2 regions of the Nocardia sp. NPDC052112 genome follow, and region 2 is predicted to be linked to the other one. Evidence: riboswitches for the same ligand, from Rfam matches in the RefSeq annotation. Region 2 holds a riboswitch; the other holds the start of a gene.
What was found. A riboswitch is a leader RNA that binds a small molecule or an ion and turns the genes downstream of it on or off. The one in region 2 is predicted to bind thiamine pyrophosphate.
Positions count from the first base shown of each region.

Region 1: linked by a shared signal. The riboswitch ahead of AB0L58_RS03385 (cytosine permease) and the one ahead of thiC (phosphomethylpyrimidine synthase ThiC) in region 2 are both predicted to bind thiamine pyrophosphate.

Region 1 covers NZ_JBFAWD010000002.1:17,854-21,498, forward strand. The annotation lists gene AB0L58_RS03365 (glutamate--cysteine ligase) at 1-499, shown strand, start outside; gene AB0L58_RS03370 (DUF4383 domain-containing protein) at 493-960, opposite strand; gene AB0L58_RS03375 (DUF72 domain-containing protein) at 1,001-1,810, shown strand; gene AB0L58_RS03380 (hypothetical protein) at 1,794-2,075, opposite strand; TPP riboswitch at 2,258-2,372, shown strand; gene AB0L58_RS03385 (cytosine permease) at 2,369-3,645, shown strand, end outside.
Region 2 covers NZ_JBFAWD010000011.1:32,251-35,895, forward strand. The annotation lists gene AB0L58_RS21920 (MarR family transcriptional regulator) at 21-482, opposite strand; gene AB0L58_RS21925 (hypothetical protein) at 541-948, shown strand; gene AB0L58_RS21930 (VOC family protein) at 1,016-1,498, shown strand; gene AB0L58_RS21935 (hypothetical protein) at 1,491-1,685, opposite strand; TPP riboswitch at 1,794-1,920, shown strand; gene thiC (phosphomethylpyrimidine synthase ThiC) at 1,912-3,537, shown strand.

The sequences.
Region 1 (3,645 bases), on a different contig from region 2:
GCTCGCCAGCGGCAGCATTCTCGATAAGGCGATGGTGTATTGGGATGTGCGGCCCTCGGCCACGTACCCGACCGTCGAGGTGCGCGTCAGTGATGTGCCGGCGACGGTCGAGGAAACGGCGTTATTGGCCACGCTGATTCGTGCCGCCGTCGTCATGGCGAATACGGCGATACACGATCGGCTGCCACCGCCGCCGGTGCCCGCGGAGGTGTTGCGGGCCGCGTATTGGCGGGCCGCCCGATCCGGGCTGGACGGCGATGGGCTCGACACGATCAGCGGCCGCGCCTTTCCGGCCCGCACCCTGCTCGCCGCGCTGGTCGACTACCTCACCCCCGCGCTCGAGCAGTCGGGTGACCGGCAGTTCGTCGTCGATACCGTCGATGCGGTGCTGGCGCGTGGCAACGGCGCCCGGCGCCAACGCGCCGCCTTGTACGTGCACAACGATGTCACCGATGTCATCGATGTTGTCGCCGCCGCGACCCTCGAAGGGTGCTACTGACCGGACGAGCCGAATACCGGGCGCAGGCCACCGTCACGGACGACCTGTACGGCGACGAGCGCCAGCAGCGTCGCACCGGTCACCATGTGCTCGATCGCATCGGTGATATGGCTCGGGAAGCTGAAGATCAGCACGTGGTGCGAGAACAGCGCCCACACCCCGACCACGAATCCCCCGCCGACCCCGGCGAGCATGCAGTACCAGGCCGACCACGACTTGCGGGTCGCGACGATCGGCGCCGGGCCGAACAGCAGTAGCCCGGCCACCGCATGCCAGCCGTTGTAGTCCATACCGAGCACCGGAGTCGCCGGGGCGTGTTCGCCGAGTTCGAAACTGGGCTCGGCGAACCACCCCGCGATCGCCCACACGATATGGATCGCACCGATCACGAACACGGCCCATTGCAGAAAACTCCACTGCGCCCCACCGATTCGCCGATCTACCACAGATAGTTCGCCCATCGCACCCTCCCCGATCGCTCTACTACACAGAGTAGTTGATATGGCGGTGACGGGAAAGTGCTTCGATGGAGGTGTGCCCCTGCTCGTCGGCACGTCGGGCTGGCAGTACCGCGACTGGCGCGATGTGCTGTATCCGAGAAAAGTTCCGCAGCGTGCGTGGCTCGAAACCTACGCCGCGGGCTTCGCGACGGTCGAGAGCAACAATGCCTTCTATCGGCTGCCCAGCGGCGAGACTTTCGCGGCATGGCGGGATCGAACACCGCCGGACTTCTGTTTCGCGGTCAAGGCCAGCCGGTTCCTCACCCACATCAAGCGGCTGCGCGAACCCGAGGAGCCAGTCGCGCGCATGCTGGAGCACGCCTGTGCACTGGGCGACAAGCTGGGGCCGGTGCTCCTGCAACTGCCGCCGACGCTGCGGGTGGATCCGGCACTGCTCGACGCCTGCCTGCGCTGTTTTCCGCCCGAGATCCGCATCGCGGTCGAACCCCGGCACGATTCCTGGTGGATTCCCGAAGTTCGTGCCGTCCTGACGGAATGCGGTGCGGCGCTGTGTTGGGCCGATGTCCGATCGCGCCCGGTCGCCCCGCTGTGGCGGACGACGGATTGGGGTTATCTGCGACTGCATTCCGGACGCGCGACACCCGCACCGCGTTACGGGCGCACGGCACTCACCAGTTGGGCGCGACGGCTGGCCGACACCTGGTCGGATCGGGCGCAGGTGTTCATCTACTTCAACAATGATCCCGGCGGTGCGGCGGTGCGCGACGCAATCGTCTTCGCGCGCACCGCCGCCGCGGCCGGATCCACCGTCAGCCGAACGCCCACAACGGGTTTCAGTTCCCGACGATAGCGTTCATGATGGTGCCCGCGCTGGTCGCGATGACACCACCGACCATCGCGCCGGCGAGCATCTTCGGCGAGTCCAGGGTGCCTCCGCTCCACTTTTCCCAAGCGAACCGGCCGCCCGCGTAGGTGATACCGCAGACACCCGACAGCAGAACAAACCAAGTCAGGTAACGGACCAACTGCAGGATCTTCTCCGAATTGGGTGGCGCCTCGGGCGTCGGATCCCCGAGTTGGGCAAGGACGGTCTCGTGCAAGGTAATCAGCATCATGGGCGCATACTCATTCCAGGTAGAGGCGGGCGATGAGCGGCAGATAACCGAGCAATAACCAGGTCGGTACCGCACAGTATGGACGTCGGCCGAGATTTTCGGGCGGTCTCTGCGGAACCTGTCTGGAATGTCCGAAGGCGCGGCCCGGCGCGCCGGTGCGCGGGTGTAGCATTTCGCCCGAACGACCCCAACGCGGGAGCTCGGGCACGGCCGGGCTGAGAGGGCGGACCCCACGTTTCGCCGACCGCATGAACCTGTCCGGGTAATGCCGGCGTAGGGAGAGCGGTACCGGGATGTCTACACCCACCCTTGATCGATCCGAGCGGCGCGAAGCACCGCTGACGCTGGACCAGCCCGCGCCGAAAGTCCTGTCTTTCTGGGACCAGAGCGCATTCTGGGCGAACCTCGGGGTCAGCCTGTTCGCCTTCTCCGGCGCGTACACGGTGCTGGCACCGAACACCGGTGGCGCCGCGCAGATCTCCATCGCCGCGGGCATTCTCGCGATGATCATCGGAACGGTGGTCGGCGGACTCATGCTCGGCCTGGCCGCGGTGCCGGGAGCCAAGACGGGTAAGCCCGCGATGATGTTGCTGCGCGGGTTGTTCGGTGCGAAGCTCAGCTACCTGCCGACGGTGCTCAATATCGCGCAGCTGATCGGTTGGGGCACCTTCGAACTGATCGTCATCGGCGATGCGGCCGAGGAGCTGTTCGACGGTGGGCCGCACTGGGTTTATGTGATCGCCGCGGGTGTGCTGACGACGGTATTGACGATCTGGCCGCTCGGATCGGTGCGAATGCTGCGGCGATTCGTGACCGTCGGCGTGGTGATCGCGTTGATCTGGTTCTATATCCAGTTCGTCCGCGCGGGTCTGCCGAATCTCACCGCCAATCCGGGACCCGCGGGCGGCGGGCCGTTCGGTGTGGATTGGAATCTCTTCTGGATCGCTACCGATGCGGCACTTGCGGTTTCGATCTCGTGGGTGCCGGTGGCGGCCGACTACACCAGGCACTCCCGCAGCACCCGCGCGGCATTCGGCGCGGCCAGTGGGGCGTATGCGTTCACCCAGATCATCGCCTATGTGCTCGGACTGTTCGCATTGGCGCTCGCGTCCGCCGACGGCGGGGTGTATTCGCCATTCCTGAAGGTCACTTTCGGAGCGGTGTTCTTCTTCGTCTTCGTCTTCCGCGAGGCCGACCAGTCCTTCGCGAATGTGTACTCGACGGCCGTGTCGATTCAGAATCTCGCGCCCCGGGTCGACCGCCGGGTGCTCTCGATCGGTCTCGGCCTGCTGATCACGCTGCTCGCACTGCGGCTGAACATGGCGAATTACTTCGGCTTCCTCGGCCTGATCGGTTCGGTCTTCGTGCCACTGCTCGGCGTGCTCGTCGCGGATTTCTTCCTGCGGACGCGGGACCAGTGGGATACCTCGGCGACCGCGCCATCGCGCTGGGGCATGGTTTTCGCCTGGCTGGTCGGACTTTCGGTATACCAACTGATCAACCCGGGCGATGCCGGAGTGTGGACCGACTTCTGGGTCGACGTACAGGAAGAACTGCACTTCACCAAACA
Region 2 (3,645 bases):
CGGCACGGACCGACGAGGGGTCAGTCCGTGCCGGTGTCCAGGTGAGCGTGCCCGAACAGCCGAAGCATAATGTCCGCCAGCATAATTCGCTCCTGCTGACTCAGCGGAGCGAGGATCTCGTCGCGTACTTGTCCCGCCTCCTGCTCGAGGGCCCTCAGCAAGGCCCGACCGGATCTGGTGATCCGCACCGACATGCGACGACGATCGGCCGGATCGCGGGTGCGTTCGACCTGACCGGCACCGGCCAATTCGTCGACGATCTTCGCCACATCGCTCGGATGGATATCGAGCCGAATACCCAGATCGCGCTGCATATGCGGCCCGAAATCGGCGAGTGCGGCGAGTACCGCCATATGCCACAGCCGAAGTCCGCGCGCCGCGAGCCGATCGGCGAACCGGCCGCGCGCGACCTTGCCCACCCGCGACAACAGGTAGATCTCGAGCCCGAGCAGGCTCGGTGGCAGGGCACGCGCGGAATCCATGCGACAAATTATAGGTCGGTGCCTACGATAGGTCTGGACCTACTAATAAGGAGTTGGCGTGGACGCCCTGTACTCGAGACTGCTCGTCACCGGTTTCGCCCAATGCTTCGACTTCTACAACGCCGTCCTTCCCGAGCTCATCGGCGCGAAGCTGATCAAAGGCACCGCGGCCGGTCCCTATGCGAACTGGGATGTCGACGATCAAGCGGTACTGGTGCTCTTCGACCGCACCGCGATGTCCGAAGTCGTCGGGACCACCGATATGCCCGCCACCGCCGCACCAGCGCAGGACGCCGCGATGTTCGTCTGCCGAGTGCCCGATGTCGACGCGGGCCTCGAGCTGTGCCTGCGCAACGGCGCGACCCTGGCCGCCGCCGCGGCCGACCGGCCGCACTGGGGCCCGAATCTGCGCACCGCGCACCTGCGCGACCCGGCGGGCACCCTGATCGAACTCCAGTCCTACTGACCAGCGATGAATTCCGCCCGCGCGCACCGTCGGCACTGATACACGTACACCGACCGGGAGGACCACCATGCAGAAAATCGTCACGAACCTCTGGTACGACACCCAGGCCGAGGAGGCCGCCGAGTTCTACTGTTCGCTGTTCGAGGATTCGAAGATCACCAATGTCGTGCCCTACTCCGAGGCGGGGCCACGCGAAGCCGGGCTCACCATGCTCGTCGATTTCGAACTCAACGGACAGAAGTTCACCGCCATCAACGGCGGCGGCGACTACCACTACACCCACGCCATGTCGCTGCTGGTCAATTGCGACAGCCAAGACGAGGTCGACCGGCTCTGGACGGCGCTGCTCGCCGACGGCGGCCAGCCGATCGAATGCGGTTGGCTCAATGACAAATACGGTGTGCCGTGGCAGATCTGGCCCGTCGAAGCCGACACCCTGCTGGCCGCTACCGACCGCGCGGCCGCGAACCGCGCTATGCAGGCGATGCTCGGAATGCAGAAGATCGACCTGCAGGGCATGCGGGACGCCTACGAAGGCAAGGTCAGCTGATCTGCCAGGAGCCGACCTCGCGGTATCCGGAGTTGTAGATGGCGGAGCCGTCGCCCTCGGTGATCTGGTAGTGCTTCATATTTCCGCCCCAATAGCGCAGGATGCGGCCGAGCTCATCGGCGAGATCGGCCGGCGCCGCCACGCCCTCGGGCAGGACATCCAGATCTACCTCCAGGGTGAATTTCACCCTGAGGAATGTACCGGCGCCCGGTTGGGCGACGGTCGCTTCGCTGTATGTTCCTCCGATCGCCGGGCGGGGCACGGACGTGGAAAGGTATCGTCGGGCGGGAAAATTTCACACACCAACGGGGGCTCGCACCAGCGGGCTGAGAGGACGGCTAGCCCAATTCGGGCGTTCAGGGCCGTCGACCGTATGAACCTGACCGGGTAATGCCGGCGTAGGGAGGATATTCATGGGCACACCTGTCGATTCCGTGACCACCGGTCCGATCGAAGGCAGCGTCAAGCACTACCAGGCGGTCGATGACCTGCGCATTCCGGTGCGTCGGATCAATCTGACCAATGGCGAGCACTTCGACGTCTACGACACCTCGGGCCCGTACACCGACGATAAGGCGTCCGTCGATCTGGAGGCCGGTCTACCGAAGTTGCGCGACGGCTGGGCAAAGCCCGAGGTCGACGGTCCGCGTACCCAGCTGGCCTGGGCGCGGCAGGGTCTCATCACCCCCGAGATGCGCTTCATCGCCGTACGCGAGGGCGTTTCGCCGGAGCTGGTGCGCGACGAGGTCGCCGCGGGTCGCGCGGTCATCCCGGCCAACCACCGGCATCCGGAGCTGGAGCCGACCGTTATCGGCAAGAAGTTCCTGGTGAAGATCAATGCCAATATCGGCAATTCGGCCGTGTCCTCCTCGATCGCGGAGGAGGTGGAGAAGATGGTGTGGGCCACCCGCTGGGGTGCGGACACCATTATGGATCTGTCCACCGGCAAGAACATTCACGAGACGCGCGAATGGATCCTGCGCAATTCGCCAGTCCCGGTCGGCACCGTGCCGATCTATCAGGCGCTGGAGCAGGTGAACGGTGATCCCACCGCGCTCACCTGGGAGATCTACCGCGACACCGTAATCGAGCAGTGCGAGCAGGGCGTGGACTATATGACCGTGCACGCCGGTGTGCTGCTGCGTTACGTGCCGCTGACCGCCAAGCGGGTCACCGGCATCGTCTCGCGTGGCGGATCCATCATGGCCGCATGGTGTCTGGCGCATCATCGGGAGTCGTTCCTGTACACCAACTTCGCCGAACTCTGTGAGATCCTGGCGAAATACGATGTGACCTTCTCCCTCGGCGACGGCCTGCGTCCCGGCTCCATTGCCGATGCCAATGACGAGGCCCAGTTCGCCGAGCTGCGCACCCTCGGTGAGCTGACCAAGATCGCGAAATCGCATGGCGTACAGGTCATGATCGAGGGGCCGGGGCACGTGCCGATGCACAAGATCGTGGAGAACGTGCGGCTGGAAGAGGAACTGTGCGAGGAAGCGCCGTTCTACACCCTCGGCCCGCTCGCCACCGATATCGCACCCGCCTACGACCACATCACCTCGGCCATCGGCGCGGCCATCATCGCCCAGGCGGGCACCGCGATGCTGTGTTATGTCACCCCCAAGGAGCATCTGGGGCTGCCCAACCGGGACGACGTCAAGGTCGGCGTGATCACCTACAAGATCGCCGCGCACGCCGCCGACCTCGCCAAGGGGCATCCGTACGCCCAGGACCGCGATAACGAATTGTCCAAGGCCCGGTTCGAATTCCGCTGGCGCGATCAGTTCGCCCTGTCCCTCGATCCGGACACCGCCCGCGAGTACCACGACGAAACCCTGCCCGCCGAGCCCGCCAAAACCGCGCACTTCTGCTCCATGTGCGGACCGAAGTTCTGCTCCATGCGCATCTCCGCCGATGTGCGGGAATACGCCGCGCGCCAGGGGCTTTCGGAGACCGAGGCGATCGAAGCCGGAATGGCCGAGAAGTCCGCGGAATTCGCCGACCACGGCGCACAGGTGTACCTGCCGGTCGTATCATAAGCAGTCCGCTGAAATGGCGATAGCCCCGGACCAAGGGGTGGTCCGGGGCTTCATTCAGGAAGGTACACGAAGAATCCGCCGCTCAGGAGCGGATTCGCCAAAATTGAT